3 regions of the Hymenobacter sp. NBH84 genome follow, and region 2 is predicted to be linked to each of the others. Evidence: riboswitches for the same ligand, from Rfam matches in the RefSeq annotation. Region 2 holds a riboswitch; each other region holds the start of a gene.
What was found. A riboswitch is a leader RNA that binds a small molecule or an ion and turns the genes downstream of it on or off. The one in region 2 is predicted to bind cobalamin.
Positions count from the first base shown of each region.

Region 1: linked by a shared signal. The riboswitch ahead of F1C16_RS14760 (TonB-dependent siderophore receptor) and the one ahead of metE (5-methyltetrahydropteroyltriglutamate--homocysteine S-methyltransferase) in region 2 are both predicted to bind cobalamin.
Region 3: linked by a shared signal. The riboswitch ahead of F1C16_RS07470 (acyl-CoA thioesterase) and the one ahead of metE (5-methyltetrahydropteroyltriglutamate--homocysteine S-methyltransferase) in region 2 are both predicted to bind cobalamin.

Region 1 covers NZ_CP043644.1:3,500,414-3,505,938, reverse strand. Annotated here, with positions in the region: gene F1C16_RS14770 (hypothetical protein) at 46-327, shown strand; gene F1C16_RS14765 (DUF5074 domain-containing protein) at 432-1,553, opposite strand; gene F1C16_RS14760 (TonB-dependent siderophore receptor) at 1,580-3,559, opposite strand; cobalamin riboswitch at 3,700-3,932, opposite strand; gene F1C16_RS14755 (DNA-3-methyladenine glycosylase) at 4,083-4,691, shown strand; gene F1C16_RS14750 (class I SAM-dependent methyltransferase) at 4,701-5,525, opposite strand, start outside.
Region 2 covers NZ_CP043644.1:2,900,895-2,906,419, forward strand. Annotated here, with positions in the region: gene F1C16_RS12130 (carboxypeptidase-like regulatory domain-containing protein) at 1-1,167, opposite strand, end outside; partial or broken gene metE (5-methyltetrahydropteroyltriglutamate--homocysteine S-methyltransferase) at 1,436-3,740, opposite strand; cobalamin riboswitch at 3,937-4,132, opposite strand; gene F1C16_RS12140 (3-ketoacyl-ACP reductase) at 4,387-5,103, shown strand; gene F1C16_RS12145 (glycoside hydrolase family 3 N-terminal domain-containing protein) at 5,245-5,525, shown strand, end outside.
Region 3 covers NZ_CP043644.1:1,783,285-1,788,809, forward strand. Annotated here, with positions in the region: gene F1C16_RS07455 (hypothetical protein) at 1-72, shown strand, start outside; gene F1C16_RS07460 (MFS transporter) at 80-1,384, opposite strand; gene F1C16_RS07465 (hypothetical protein) at 1,557-1,916, shown strand; cobalamin riboswitch at 2,002-2,203, shown strand; gene F1C16_RS07470 (acyl-CoA thioesterase) at 2,385-2,792, shown strand; gene F1C16_RS07475 (NAD(P)/FAD-dependent oxidoreductase) at 3,003-4,583, shown strand; gene F1C16_RS07480 (AraC family transcriptional regulator) at 4,913-5,525, shown strand, end outside.

The sequences.
Region 1 (5,525 bases), 600 kb from region 2:
CGTACCATTACTTTCTCCTCGCTGATTTTTTGCTTTCCCTACCTCATGAAAACTCTTTCGACCCTGCGCCTGCTGGCCGCCACGTTGTTTATTTCCTCTGCTACTCTGCTGGGCGCGTGCAGCACCGGCACCGATAATGCTGATACGGACGTAGAGCGCGGCGCCGCCAAAGACTTCGGTCAGTCCGACGCTACTCCCGGCCGCGACTTGGACTCTATGCCCTCCACCCGCGCCATTCCCGACACGGCTGGTCAAAAAACCATCGAGCAGCAGTACGATCAAACCCTGCAAGCCACCGACCACAACCACGACGGTAAAGCCGATTAAGCATACTTCGTGACCATTTTATAAACTACGACGGCCCCGTACAAACCTGTACGGGGCCGTTTTAGCGATAGGCCACCTAGGATAGGGTGGGTAGGATAGCGCTCCTAATTATAAAACACGAAGCTGTTGGCGCTGGTACCAATAGTGAAGGAGTCGATAACCTGGCCAGTGGTCTGGTAGCGGAAGAAACGAGCCGTGCCCGTGAAGTTTTCCGGCGAGCCATATATTAGGCCCGTGCGCGGGTCTACATCAAGCCCGTAGAAACCACCCCGGCGCTGAAACAGCGGCGCAGTAGGTAGGGCGGTATCCGTAATGCTCATGCGGTACACGCCGCTTTGGCGACGGAAAAATAGCTGGTCTTTCGCGCCATTAATACGCAGGCCGCCGGCCTGCTGGCCCGCCGCAAAGCGCAGGGTAGCCGTCACAGCGTTGGTAGCCGGGTCTATCCGTACCAAGCTGCCCGGTACTGTTACGATGGGTGCGTAGGGAGGGGTAGAGCTGTAGGTGCTCTGACCGGAGCACATCACCCACAGAGCATTGTTCTTATCTACTACCATGCTAGCCGGGCTATCGGCTACGGTAATGGTGGCTTCCACTGAATCGGTTAGAGTGTTGATGACACTAACGGTATTGCTGCCGTTGTTCGACACAAACAGCTTGTTGCCTACCACAGCCATTTGCTCGGGTTGTTTTCCTACCGGAATAGTTTTGGTTACTTGATTGGTAGCCAGGTCAATCACACTCACGCGGCCGTTCGGTACATCGTAATTTACCGTTTGCGACACATATCCTTTTTTGTTGCTGGCAGCGAAGTAGCGGGGTAGGATGAGGCGTGTAACGGTATCGGGAGCTACGGGGGCTTTGGCAAAGATGTCAATCGTCGCCTGATCATTGAAATCAGGTAGAGATACTACTTCAACCTTATTGCTGTTATTCACCACAATGTAGCCTAAGTTGCCAACTACTGTCATCGACTGCGCCACATCACCCAGAATACGGTTGTTCACGGAGCGGAACAAAGCGGCATTGGTAATAGCACTTACACTACTGTTGAAGCCCACTATCTCGGAATTAGACCGCGTGAAGTTGCCTTCCTGCACGATAAACACATTGCTACCGGCCGGCGAGGCGTCATTGTCGTTGTCTGGGTCGCAGCTCCAGAGAGTCAGGCCGCTGGCCAGTATGAAGGCCGTGCGGGCACTGAGGGAAAGAAAACGTTGTGTCATATAAAAGAAAAGTGTGAAAATTAGAATCAGCGCCAGCTCACGCGCAGGCTCAGCACGCCATTGCGCGGGGGCATGGCGCGGGCTTCGTAGCTGTTATAGGTGAGGTTAGTAAGGTTGAAGCCCTGCACCAGCGCGGTAAGGCTCCAGGTGCTGCGGGTAGTGAAGGTGTAGCCCAACGACCCACTTAGCAGAAAGTAGGAGGGTAGGAAACTAGTAGCCGAAGCATCGGTGTAGCGGAAGCTGGTGAAGGTGCTCTGCGTGAGCAGTTGCCACCCGCGCCAACTCTGGCGCGTGGTGAACGCCACCGTGTGTAAGGGCACATAGGGCAATTGCACACCCACTGGGTCAGGGTCGAATGTGTAGCCACTCACCTTCTGCGACTGGGTATAGGCGTAGGCCGCCCGCGCCGTGAGGGTGTAGCGCCCCGGCTGCCAGCCCAGTTCCGAACTCAGCTCTATCCCCTGCGCTCGCACCCGGCGTAGGTTGCGCGGCGACCAGTAGCTTACCGTGTCGCTGGGCAGCCACTGCACCCAGTTGCGCACCTGTTGGCGGTAGGCCGTCAGTTCCGTCACCAGCGAGAGGGTAGGAATAGGCTTGAAAGTGTGCTGCACGCCGGCCTCGTAGCCCAGGCTGGTTTCAGGCAGCAGGTTGGGGTTGCCGCCGGGGCGCCAGTATCGCTCGTTGAGGGTCGGCACACGGTAGCTGCGGGCTGCGCTGCCTTTCAGCACCAACGTATGGGTGTCGTGTTGCCACACCTGCCACTCGCCGCCCAGGGTAGGAGCCAGTGGCGGCCGCCTACCCGGAATAAACGCTTGTCGGATATTGGCCGTGAGGCGGAGGGTAGACATAGGGTCGTATCGCACGAGAGCGTAGCCCGAGAAGCGGTTTTCGGTGAGGTCTTGGCCGTAGCCATCTACCCGTGCGGCAAAGTGCTGCGCCTCGCCGCCTACCCGCACGCTCAGGTTGGAGCGGAGTTGTAGGCTGTGGTCGACCTGTATTTGGCTGGTGCGCACCCGCGAGTTGCTCTGCGCCACGGTGTTGCTTCGGTAGTTCAGAATATCCTCAAACCACGCCATGCGCACGCCCGTTTCGTGGCGGCCGGCCACGTGGCGGTAGCCGGCAAACAACCGACGGCTCTGGTCGCGCTCCTGGGCATTGTCGTTAGCGGCCCCAATAGCGGGCTGAATGCGGCGGTCGGCGTCTGTCAGCCACACGGCGCCCATCAGCTCTCCGTGCTGGCCCAGGCGCATGGTAGCATCTTGGGTGAGGCTCCATTGCCGGTAGGCGGCGTTGGTCTGCCGGCGTTCCACCAAGCCGTCAATCGTGCGCTCCTGGTAGGGAAAGTCGTTTTGTCCTTCGCGGTAAGAAGCAGCCGTGCGCAAGGCCAGCTTCTCGTTGCTGAAGCTGTTCTCAACGCTACCCGCCCGCATTCCATAGTTGCCCACATCGGCCTGCGCCTGCCCGCGCCACCCCGCTCCCCACTGCACCGGCGACGACAGCAGCACTGTGCCCCCCAAAGCGCCATTGCCGTACACCGCGCTGGCCGGCCCGGGCTGCACCGTAATGCGGGTAGCCCCATTCACGGGTAGCAGGGCAAAATCGGCTTCGCCCAGGGTAGGCAGGTTGATGTTGAAGCCGTTCCAGAGCACGGCCGTGTGGCGAGCCGAGGTGCCGCGCAGCGTGATGGACGACAGCTGCCCCGGCCCGTAATTCTTCAGATAAATGGGGGTAAGCCGGCTCAGCGCCTCGGCCAGCGTGCCCGCTGGCAGCTGGTTAACAGCCACCGAATCGAGGGTAGTGCGGCGGCTGCCCACAGCATAGCGGCTCAAGCGGGCGGCCTCTACTACAGCCGTGGGTAGCAAATGGGGTGTGGCAGCGCTGGTATCAATGGGTGCGCGCTGGGCCTGCACTGCTGCGGTTGGCAACAGGCTTGCTGCCACCGCCAGCACGCGTAACGTGCGGGTAGGGGTGGAAGAAGTAGCGCGTAAAAAACGTATCCGAACCAAAATTTCCGGGGTAGGAAAAGTCAGTTCAAAACTCCGCTGCGAGCCGAAACCCGCCACGTAGCCGAGGCCGAAAACAGAAAAAACCGGGAGGCCGAGGCCGCCCGCTGCATTCGTTCTCCGCCCTTCCACCGAAGGCGCTGAACATGGGGAAACGTAGTGGCAGGTCTCCTGGCTTGCTTCGGGCACATCGCCTTCCCATTTCTCCGGCTAAGTTTCGTGATCGAAACCTGGCGTTCTGCGAAACAGTGGCAGCTGCGTGATGCGCCCACTCTCGAAGCGTACAGTTGCGGGGACAGCTCCGGCCTTGAACCGGATTCCCTTTTCAGCCTCGCCCCGCATTTAGGGTCCGGCCACCGCTACGCCACAAAGATACTGTCTGAACCACGGATTCGCTCGGATTTTTCGGATTACACGGATTTCGTGGATGGGGCTGTTAGAAAGCTCAGGATGACAGGGTAGGCGATGGGCGAAAAAAACTCTCGTTCACAAAAATTCGTGTAACCCTCAATATCCAAACGAATCCGTGGCCAATATAATTTCAGCCGCTTTCTTCCAGCGCCCCGACCCTACCCTAATTGCCCGCGAACTTCTGGGGAAGTACGTCTTCTCCCGCATTGATGGCGAGCTAACCGGCGGCCGCATCGTCGAAACGGAAGCCTACTCTCACGAGGGCGACAACTCCCTCACAATGCACCTGAAGCGGCGCGGCCAGCACGGACAGGCGCTATACGAGCCGGGCGGCCGCGCCTACCTCTACACAGTATATCAGCGGCACACGCTGTTCAACATCGTCAGCAACGCCGCCGATATTCCTAATACTGTCCTGATTCGCGCCATTGAGCCTACCGTGGGCATTGATACGATGCTCCGCCGGCGCGGTCTAGCGGCCATAGCCCGCAACCTGACGGCCGGCCCTGGCTTGCTCACGCAGGCGCTAGGCGTCACACCCGCCCTCACCGGCACCGATCTGCAGGGCGAGGTGCTTTGGCTGGAAGACCACGGCGAGGACGTGCCCGACACGCAGGTACGCGCTAGCGCCAGAGTAGGGCTGGCCTACGCTGGCGCGGAGGCGGCTGGCCTACCTTGGCGCTTCCGCATCAAGGATAGCCAGTGGACCAGCCCGGCCAAATAGTACGGTATACTAAGCCAATTGGGTAGCCGCTACTAGCTCTCCACTCCAACGCTTCACCTTTTCGCACACCAATACCATTAGGCGGCCCCGCAAATCGGTGGTAGCAAACAAATAGATGTGGCCGCCCTCCCGGATGCCGGTGCGTTGCCGGAACACGGCTACCGTATCTGGGAAATTGCGGGTAGTAACGTGTGCGCGCGCTTCGGAGCCAAGGTAGGGTAGGAGAGCATCGGCATCGTAACGCTCCACCGCCTGAATGCGGAAGATTCGACCCGGAAAGTCCGCACGCAGGTCGTCGGCCATATACAAGTGGCTGTGCTGGTGCAGTTTCAGTAGCTCGAAGGCATTGCCGATGCTACGGAACGCTCCTGCTTTCAGGATGGCCGCGTTGGGTTCGTAGAGGTACTGCCCCGTCTGCGGCTCGGCGTAGCGCGATATGGCGCGGGCTTCCCGGGCGCGGTTCAGGCGGAACTCCTGCTGCTCGCCGGCGCGGGTCAGGTTCACGGCGTAGCGCTCGGGGTCTACGGCGGGTTCTTCACCTAGCTCATACAGCACCTCCTTACACTCGTTATCCACAGCCAGTACCCACAGCCGACGCACATGCTTCAATTCCTGAATGGCTAGCTCAATATCGAGCATGGGTGAGGTTTTGAGCAGGATGCGCGGTGCCTTGTGCAGCAGTAAGGGTAGGATACGTAGCACATCCGGCTCGCAGTCCTGCAACCGGAAAATCTTGCGCGAGGCGGTGTCGCGGCGGGCCGGATCGAGGTAGAGCCAGTCAAACGTATCCGGTGTGCTTTTTAAAAATGACAGGGCATCAGTGGTGTGGTAGTG
Region 2 (5,525 bases):
CTCTACCGGCGTGCGCTGCACTACGGGGTTGTTGGCCCAAAACTCAGGGTCGTACTTGGCCTGACGGATAGTTTCGCGGTCTTTCTCGTCCAGGGTGCCGCGCTCGTAGGCAATGCCGGTGGGCTTGCGGTTGGTGTCGTAGAAGAACGTGAACGACGACACATCGAGCTTGGTGATGGGCGTGCCGGGGCGCAGCACGTCGGCGGTCAGCTTCACCTTCATGTAGTCGAGCGGCGACACGGGGTCGGGCGTATTCTGGAAGCTCAGATCGAACGTCAGCAGCGTGTTTTTCAGCTTGTACGTCGGGTTTTGCGAGGCGGAAGTGTAGTTGGGCGACGTGATGGTGAAACGCACTACCTTGTAGGTATCGGTATCAATCCAGACGGTGCCGTTGGCCTGGTAGCCTTCCACCTCAGGGCGGGTTTCAAAGGTAATTTCGGCTATGTTGGCATCACCTTTTTCCAAGATACCCTGTAGCTCTACGTAGTAGTTTTTCACCGCATTCGGGCTCAGCAAGGCCAGCGACACGGTGCTGTCTGCGTTGGGGTTATAGAGGCCGTAGCCTTTGGTGTTGAAGGAAAAGTTGGTGAAGTTGAGTAGGGCTTGCTTGGCGGCAAAGCGTCCCTGGGTCGTAGTGGTTCCTTCAATACGAGCGTTGTTGGACTTCACGTTCCAGATCATTTCCTGCAACTCGGTGGGTTCTGCACCGATGCGCGTTACCTGGCGATAGTAGGCTTTGCCGTAGAATTTCTCATCGTAGTTATCGGCCATGTGGCGGTAAGCACGGTCTACGAGTTGGAAAGCGTAGCTGCCTACCTTCACTTCGGGTAGGGTAATAGTGGCCGAGCCCAAGAGCACCTCAAAGGGCTTTTGCGTGCTGGTAACTACCAGTGTATCACGCAAGTGACCAATCTCGGAGAAGACAACGCGCTGCGGCAATGAGGGTAGGTTCAGGAAAAACTGACCATCGGCGTTGCTAGCCGTTCCCAACGATGTGCCCGGAATACCGATACTCACGAAGGGAATCGGTTCCTTGGTTTCTTTATCGAGGACAGAGCCGCGCAATTGGTATTGCGCCTGCGCGCTGCTACCCAGCACTAGCAGGAAAAAGCCTAACAGCGCCGACAGGCGCGCAACGGCAGCAGAAAAGTTTTTTGAACTAGCCAAAATAGAAAGGATTGGATGAACGGCGGCTTGCTACAACGCCAATACAGCGCGCAACCGTACGCCGCCCCGCAAAATACGGGCCGCACCCTTGGGGAAGAGGTGAAATGGTGAGATAGTGAAATGGTGAGTTTGTCTGTCATCCTGAGCGCAATGGAGCGAAAGTGAAGGAACTTGTCACGCTGACTATCAACGACTCGTTCTGCGGGCATAAGGTCCTTCGCTGCGCTCAGGATGACAGACAAACTCACCATTTCACTATCTCACCATTTCACCTCTTCCCAGCGCGCACTTGGCGGGCAGCTTGCACCATGTTGCGCAGGGCAGCTTCGGTTTCGGGCCATTTGCGGGTTTTGAGGCCGCAGTCGGGATTCACCCACAGGTTTTCGGCGGGTAGGAGCGCCTGGGCTTTTTCCAGTAGGCCTACCATTTCCTCCGTGCTAGGCACGCGGGGGCGAGTGAATGTCATAGACGCCCGGCCCGATTTGGTTGGGGTACCGGAAATCGGCGAAGGCGGCCAAGAGCTCCATCTGCGAGCGGGAGGTTTCCATGGTAATCACATCGGCGTCCAGCTCGGCAATGGCGGGTAGGATTTCGTTGAACTCCGAGTAGCACATGTGCGTGTGAATCTGGGTTTCGTCGCGCACGCCGGACGCGGCCACCCGGAACGCCCGCACGGCCCAGGCCAGGTAGGTGGGCCAGTCGGAATGGCGCAGGGGTAGGCCCTCCCGAATAGCCGGCTCATCAATCTGAATCAGCTGAATGCCGGCCTTTTCCAGTGCCTGCACTTCTTCGCGGATAGCCAGCGCAATCTGCAACGCGGTGGTGGCCCGCGGCTGGTCGTCGCGCACAAACGACCATTGCAGAATGGTCACGGGGCCGGTCAGCATGCCTTTCACGTACCGCCGGGTTAGGGCCTGGGCGAAGGTGCTCCAGGCCACGGTCATGTCGGCGGGGCGGTGGATGTCGCCGTACAAAATAGGCGGCTTCACGCAGCGCGAGCCGTAGCTCTGCACCCAGCCGTTTTTGGTGAATGAAAAGCCGTCGAGCAGCTCGCCGAAGTACTCTACCATGTCGTTGCGCTCAAACTCGCCGTGTACCAGCACGTCTAGCCCTACCTCCTCCTGCCACCGAATCACGTCGACAGTGGCATTTTGCAGAGCTTCGTTGTACTGCTCGGCAGTCAGCTCCCCTTTCTTGAAGCGGGCGCGCAGTTGTCGAATATCCTCGGTTTGCGGAAACGAGCCGATGGTAGTTGTTGGGAACAAGGGCAACTGTAGCTGGGCCTGCTGGCGGGCCTGCCGCACCGCAAACGGGCTCCGGCGGCGGGCATCAGCCTCCGTCACGGCGGCGGTGCGTTCCTTGATGTGCGGGCGGTGAATGCGGTCCGATTTGCGGCGGCTTTCCAGCGCCTGCTGGTTCTGGTGCAATAGGTTCTGGTCGCCGTGGTCGGCAATCTGGCGCAACTCCCCTACCTCGCGCAGCTTCTGTTTGGCAAAGGCCAGCCAGTTTTTGATTTCCGGCGTTAGGGTCGTGTCGTTGGTTTCCAGGTCCAGGTCGCAGGGGCTGTGCAGCAGGGAGCAACTGGGTGCCAGCAGCACCCGCTCAGTGCCCAACGCGGCTACCGCCTGTTCAATCAGCGCCAACGACGCCTGATAGTCGTTCTTCCAGATGTTGCGGCCATCTACCACACCCAGCGACAAGCTCAGCCACTGCGGAACCAGCGGCAGCACGGCCGTTAGTTGTTCCGGCGCCCGCACCAAATCCACGTGCAGGGCGCTGATGGGTAGGCTCACGGCCAGCGCGGCGTTGTCGCGCAACCCTTCGAAATAAGTCGATACGAGCAGCTTAAGGCCTGGACAGCTACGCGCCAGTTTGGCGTAGGCAAATAGGTAGGCCTCTTTTTCGGCGGGTGTTAGGTCGAGGGCTAGGTAGGGCTCGTCGAGCTGCACCCAGGTGGCGCCGTATTGGTGCAGCTTGGTTAGCACCTCCACGTACACGGGCAGCAACCGCTTCAGCAGCTCAATGCGGTGGAAGCCCTCTTCCTTTTCCTTGCCTAGCAATAGGTAGGAAACCGGCCCCAGCAGCACCGGCTTGGGCGTGGTGCTGAGCGTATTGCGGGCATGAATAAACTGCTCGAAAATGTGTTCCGAAAACAGCCGAAACTCCTGATTGGCCGTGAACTCGGGCACGAGGTAGTGGTAGTTGGTATCGAACCACTTCGTCATCTCCATGGCCGTGATGTCGAGGCCGTTGCGTTGGTAGCCGCGAGCCATAGCAAAGTACAGATCCAGCGCCGTGTTCTGCGGATTTTCGCTGAGTACGGGCGTGTAGCGCCTGGGAATGGCTCCTACCATCAGGCTAGTGTCCAGCACCTGGTCGTAGTAGCTGAAGTCGTTGCAGGGAATCAGGTCGAGGCCGGCTTCTTGCTGCAACTGCCAGTTGTGCTGGGCAATGCGGCGGGCGGTGGCCTGCAATTCGGCTAGCGTCAGCTGGCCCGACCAGTATTTCTCACTGGCTTTTTTCAGTTCGCGCTGGCTACCAATGCGCGGGTAGCCGAGGTTGTGCGTAAGCATAGTGCTTGGGTTGAAGGGAACAATAAATTGATTATTGTTCTCGCAACGAGTACGTTACGTGCCCAACACAGCGTATGGCCTACCCTGCACCCTACCATCCGGCGCGCATACGCACGCGCCAGCCTCCACCCCGCGGAGGCCCTGAAAAGACAGCAGTATGCAATTGACCAGACTACTGCTTCAGAGCGCGGAAGCATACGTCAAGGCGTAGAAAGGCAAGTCTCCTGGCTTGTACCATTACGATCATCCTTCTCACTCTGCCTGGCAGAACAATGGACGTGCTACGGATCGTAACTTACTTGGGTACTTACAGTTGCGCGACAGCCCGTGATTCACACACGGTTCCTTATTAATTCCGGTATTACCCGAAAACCCCTCTATGGCAATTGATATTGCAAAGAACTAGGGGCAATGATACGCGAAATTTCCGGCGCAACAACTCGGCGGCTGGCTGGTTAAGGCTACTTACTCATCAACGTTCGTACGGTGTAGAGACGCATACTTGCGTCTCGTCGTTGAGCGACACCTCTTCATCATTAAATAACAGCCAATACAAACAACTTCAGCAACGACGAGACGCAAGTATGCGTCTCTACACCGCGCAGAGGCTACCACTCAACTCTTTTTATTTATCCCCCCTACTCACATGGAAAACCTCACCGGAAAAATTGCCCTGGTAACGGGCGCTGGCAAAGGCATTGGCCGCGCCGTAGCCGTGGCTCTGGCGCAAGAAGGCGTACACGTGGGCCTGCTGGCCCGCTCTGAAAACGACCTGCGCGAAGTAGCCGCCGAACTAGAAAAACTGGGCGTGAAAACGGCCGTTGTCACGGCAGATGTGGCCGATCGTGCCGCCGTAGAAGCTGCCGCGGCACAGGTGCAACAGCAGCTTGGCACCATTGATATTCTCATCAACAACGCCGGTACGGCCGCGTTCGGCAAGTTTCTGGAGCAGGAGCCGGAAGCCTGGGAAAACATTATCCGGGTGAACCTCATGGGCGTGTACTATGCCACCCGCGCCGTACTACCCGGCATGATTGAGCGCCAGACCGGCGACATCATCAATATTTCGTCTACGGCTGGGCAGCGCGGGGCGGCGGCTACCAGCGCCTACTCGGCCTCCAAGTTTGCCGTGCTCGGCCTCACCGAGTCGCTAATGCAGGAGGTGCGCAAGCACAACATTCGCGTGTCGGCCCTCACGCCCAGCACCGTGGCTACTCCGCTGGCGCAGGAGCTGAAGCTTACGGATGGCAACCCGGAGAAAGTGATGCAGCCGGAAGATTTGGCCGAGTTCATCATTGCCCAACTGAAGCTGAACCGCCGGGTATTTGTGAAGGAAGCCGGTTTGTGGAGCACCAATCCGTAGCTCACGGGTAGGATTTGACAAGACCGTCCTTTCGACCAGCGGGAGGACGGTCTGTGTTTATAAAAGGGCATTCTGTGCAACTATTTCCTTCTCTATTCCTCTATTTTCGCAACTTACGTGTCTCACCCGTTGCGAAATACCTTGCCTACCTCTCGTTTTCCACTGCTCTTGTTGCTGCTGCTGACGCTGCTGCACACCCCGGACGTCTCTGCTCAGCGGCGGCGCAAGCAAGCTAAAACCCCTACCCCGGCCGCTTCGCTGCATGCGCCGGTGCCGTTTGCGCCCCAGCTTAGTTCGCGTTGGGTTGATTCGGTGATGGCGACGCTGACGCCTGACCAACGCGTGGCGCAGCTGTTTATGGTGGCCGCCTACTCCAACCGCAACCGCGTGTTTGAAGACTCGGTGTCGGCGCTCATTCAGCA
Region 3 (5,525 bases), 1.1 Mb from region 2:
GGTTGGCTGACAGATGACTCGGACCGCCTTCCGGCTCTCGCCGCCGAATGGAACGCCCGGCATGCGCAGTAGCCGGCCTTTACGCTTGGTTCATGCGCGACGTGTGCCGGGTATCAGCCATGCGCAGATAGGTGACAAGGGAAATACTGGCGCAAGCCGTTACGTACCAGTAAAACCACGCTTCCACGTTGTAGCCCTTGGCCAGCAGCGCCACGTACTCGGCCGTGCCTCCGAAGATAGCAACCGTGAGGGCATACGGCAGTCCTACCCCCAAGGCCCGGATTTCAGTTGGGAACAACTCGGCTTTCACCACGGCGTTGATGGCCGTGTAGCCGCTCATAATCAGCATGGCGATGACCAGCAGGCCGAATGCGCCCCAGGTGGTGGTAGCGTGGCCCAAGGCTGTCATCAGTGGCACAGTGCCCAGCGTGGCGCCTACCCCAAAGGCCAGCAGCACCGGCCGCCGTCCTACCCTATCCGACAGCGCCCCTACCACGGGTTGCAGCACCATCGCCACGGCTAGCGCCCCAAACGACACTAGCGTAGCTTGGTCCTTAGTGAACCCCGCCGTGTTCACCAAAAATTTCTGCGTGTACGTGGTGAACGTGTAGAACACAATAGTACCGCCCAGTGTGAGGCCCACCACCGTGAGCACCTCGCGAGGGTAACGCATCAGCACGCGCAGCTTGCTTTCTTCTTTCTTTAGCGCTGCTCCCGCAGGCTGGTCATTCTTCACAAAGGCGTCGGTTTCTTCCATGTGCTGGCGCAGAAACAAGGCTACCACCGCTGCCCCCGCCCCAATAACGAATGGCACGCGCCAGCCCCACGCATGCAACTGCTCAATCGTAAGCACGGCCTGCAAACCCAATTGCACCAGTAGCGCCACCAGTTGACCGGCAATCAGGGTCACGTACTGAAAGCTGGAAAAGAACCCTCTGTTCTTCTGATCGGCCATCTCGCTGAGGTAGGTGGCCGAGGTGCCGTATTCGCCGCCCACACTCAGGCCTTGTAGTAGCCGTGCCACCACTAGCAGCACCGGCGCAAACACCCCGATGCTGGCATAGCCGGGCGTGAGAGCAATGAGTAGGGAGCCGGCGCACATCAGCAGCACCGATAGCAACAGGGCTGCTTTCCTACCCCGACGGTCGGCGTAGAGGCCCAGCAGCCAGCCACCCAACGGCCGCATCAGAAAGCCCACCGCAAAGATGGCTGCCGAGTTCAGCAACTGCGCCGTTTGATTGCCTTTGGGGAAAAACGCCGGCGCGAAATACAGCGCAAACGCCGAGTAGATGTACCAATCGTACCACTCCACTAGGTTGCCAATGGAGCCGCTGAAGATGGATTTCACCCGCGAGGCCATCGTGCGGGCAGGAGCTGTTGTCATGCAAATAGTCGTCGGAGGCTTTGTTTTTGGGAGACGTCGAAATGGCTTATCACACCAATTCAGATGCTACGCCTGCAACCATTCTTGCCTTATCAGTTCTCTAGTATCTGTGGTGTAGTTTTCTCCGAAAGCCCCCACTAGTTAGTATTCTATATTGATAAACCCTGCCGCCATGATACGTTATTTGCTATTGCTGAGCATTCTACTCGTAGCGTTTGGCTGCCAGAAAGACGATGCTGCACCGAAGGAATACGAGGTAATAGCCCAAGGTATCGGCGGTGACTGCCGCTTGCCCTTGCTACACTTTTCCAATACTCAGCAAAATGAAGAAGTAGGGAGAATGTTCGGCTCGTCACTTAGCGCTGCTTCCGCTAGTGGCAGCTACTACGGCCTGAATCTGCCCACCACACTGGCCAAAGGCACTACCTTATATGTTACTATTCGTAAGGCCAAAGCGAACGAGGACCGCGCTTGCACAACGATGTTGCCGGCATATAATGCAGTTTTTGTGACTATATACCGCGTTCAATAGCAGGTTGCTTTTGGTACGGCACGGACGTGGCTTATCAATTCCCGCGCCAGCGCCTACCTTTGCCGGTAGTTGTTCTTTGCCTGTTTTCCATCAGACAACGGAAGGTGGCCGCCCCTGGGAGTGGCCTGAAAAGGGAATCGGGTGCAACTCCCGAACAGACGCGCTACTGTAAGTACCCCCGCAGGGTCCCCGCTTGCTACCCATTGCCTGGCCCCACGGCCGGGCGAGCAGAGTTGGGCGGCTAGGAGGTATAAGTCAGAAAATCTGCCTGCCGCTGACTGACAATGCGTAGCCCCCGCGCCTGGGGCCGTTGTCGGGTATTGAGGAAGCATACGACCCGCCCCGGAGCGCCCCGCGCCGCCGGCCAGGAGTCGTGCGCGTATCTCCCTACCCCCCTATCGGCTTGGTTGTGGTTTGGCTTCCTGCGGAAAGCTGTCGAAGGGCGTTTCACCCTTTCACTCCGTTGTGATGACCATCGAAGAAAAAATTACCCGCGCCGAGACGCGCATCTTCAAAGCCGTATTCCCCAACACTACTAACCACTACGACACGCTGTTCGGCGGGGCTACCCTGCACATGATGGACGAGGTAGCGTTCATAGCAGCCACCCGCTTTTCGCGCCTGAAAATGGTAACCGTCTCGTCCGAGCGGGTTGATTTCACCCATCCCATTCCCGGCGGCACGCTGGTGGAGTTGATTGGCCGCGTGGAGCACGTGGGCAACACCAGCCTGAAAGTACGCGTGGACCTGTTTGTGGAGCAGATGTACTCCGAGGAGCGCGAAAAGGCCGTTTCGGGCGTGTTCACGTTCGTGGCCATTGATGAAAACAAGCGCCCCGTCCGTATTCTGGACACGCCCGTGGAGGCGGTAGGATAGCTGCTTGTCATTTCGAACGCAGTGAGAAATCTGGAACACATCAGACTACTCTACCCATCAGGCAGACAGGAAAATCTTGCGTGTGCCTACAATCCGATCAGCAGGAATACTTCAGATTTCTCACTGCGTTCGAAATGACAAGCTGCCACTCCTGCCGTATCTTTGCAATCCTTTTCCTACTTCGGTTTAAAGGTTAACTCCCTTTCACCCATGCCTACCCCTTCCCCCCAGGAAGTCGAGCTGCTGCTTGCGCCCGAGCAAGCCTACGACGAGCTGACCCGCTACGAAGCCCTGCTAGCCGCGGCTGGCTTGCGCCCCGGCCAAGCCGATTTTGTGCACCTGCGCAAGCGCAGCATCGACGCCCGCGGCCGGCAGCCGCTGGTGCGCCTGCGCGCCGACATCTACCGCACGACACCGCCAGCCGAGTTGTTCGGACCCTGGTTTCAGTTTCCGGATGTAAGTCGCGCCCATCGCACGGTGCTGATTGTGGGTGCTGGTCCGGCTGGGTTGTTCGCGGCGTTACGGGCTATTGAGCTGGGCATCAAGCCCATTGTGGTGGAGCGCGGCAAAGACGTGCGCACCCGCCGCCGCGACCTAGCGGCTCTCAACAAGCAACAGCTCGTTAACCCCGATTCCAACTACTGCTTTGGCGAAGGCGGCGCGGGCACCTACTCCGACGGCAAGCTCTACACCCGCTCCACCAAGCGCGGCGACGTGCAGCGCATCCTGCGCCTGTTGGTGCAGCACGGCGCTACCCCCGATATTCTGGTCGATGCCCACCCCCACATCGGCACCAACAAGCTGCCGGCCGTGGTAGCCGCCCTGCGCGACTCGGTGCGGCAGGCTGGCGGCGAGGTGCGGTTTGATACGCGGGTAGACGATTTGGTGCTGACTGGCAACCACCTGCGCGGCGTCGTCACGGCCAATGGCGAGGAACTGCTGGCCGATGCCGTGATTTTGGCCACCGGCCACTCGGCCCGCGACATTTACGAACTGCTGCACCGCCGCGGTGTGCTCGTCGAGGCCAAGCCCTTTGCCCTGGGCGTGCGCGTGGAGCACCAGCAGCAGCTCATCGACCGCGCCCAGTACCGCCTCCCCGACCGTGGCCTGTTGCCCGCGGCTTCCTACGCCTTGGTGCACCAAACACAGGGCCAAGGTGGGCAGCGGGGCGTATTTTCGTTCTGCATGTGCCCCGGTGGTTTTATTGTACCCGCCGCCACTGCCCCCGGCGAGGTGGTAGTCAACGGCATGAGCCCCAGCCGCCGCGACTCGCAATATGCCAATTCCGGCATCGTGACGGCCGTGGAGCTGGAGGATATGGACGTGCGCCAGCACGGTGCGCTGGCTGGCCTGCGCTTGCAACAGCAAATAGAGCAACGCGCCTGCCAGCTGGCCGGCAATACCCAGGTAGCCCCCGCCCAGCGCCTGGCCGACTTCCTAAAAGGTAAAATTTCAGTGGACCTACTAGAAACCTCCTACCAGCCTGGCCTGGTATCGGTGCCCATGGACAAGGTGTTGGGCAAGAACCTGGCGGGCCGGCTGCGGCAGGGCTTCGAGAACTTCGGGCGTAAGATTCCGGGCTATGCCACCAACGCCGCGCAGATTGTGGGGGTAGAGAGCCGCACGTCGTCACCGGTGCGCATTCCCCGCGACCGGGACACCTTGCAGCACCCGGTGGTGCGAGGCTTGTTTCCGTGCGGCGAGGGCGCGGGCTACGCCGGCGGCATCGTATCGGCCGCCATGGACGGCGAGCGGTGCGCAGAGGCAGTTAGTGGGAGCTTAGCGCTTTAATTGGAGCAAATACCTGGCTGGTTTGGCTGTTGGAATAAGGTGTTGTTTAACCGACAACACCTTTTTGCTTTGTAGATGTTAATGAACAAATTAGGATAAACCGCTGACTTCTACCTAAGCTAAGCGAAAACGACCAAGTCAGCCTTTATAGCAGGAATCAACCCCGTGAGAGTAGCTTCCTGTTTCTTATGGCAACGTGTCGTCGCTGCTGCCTACTGCCACGCTTACTACGTATAAGTGCCTGTATGAAACCGAATTCCCTACCTGCTTTTTACGCTGCGTGTGCTCCAAGTTCGGAGTCCGCAGTAGGCGTCTTGCCGCCGCCCGATATGGAACAGGGGGTAGGGCATTTCAACGTATTCCCGTTGGCAGACCTCCGCGGAGCACCCCCGATGACGTTTAACCGGCGGTCCTACTACAAAATCACGCTCTGCCGGGGGCGTAGCCAAGTAGAGTGTGCCGATCAGGCCCCGCACGTCGGCAATAACACTTTGTTTCTGGTGACGCCGCGCGTACCCTATCGGTGGTTGCCGCTCACCGAGGATTTTACGGGCTATAGCTGCCTCTTCGATGACGCCTTTCTGCTACCCGCCCGCACCGGGGTGGTACTGGCAGAGCTACCCATTTTTCAGCCTGGGGCCTACCCCGTGTGGGATGTAACCGAGGCCGATTGCGCAGTACTTGAAGCTATTTTCGAGAAGATGGCCCGCGAACTCACGTCCGGCTACGCCTACAAGCACGACCTGTTGCGCACCTATCTCTGGGAGCTGATTCACTTAGTGCAGAAGCTACAGCCGGCCCCCGCCCCGCTGGCTACCCACAGCGCCGCCGAACGGGTAGCCACCCAATTCACGGAGCTACTGGAAGGGCAGTTTCCGCGCCAAAGCCCGCAACCACCGCTTCGCCTACGCACCGCCATGGACTATGCCGATCAATTGGCCG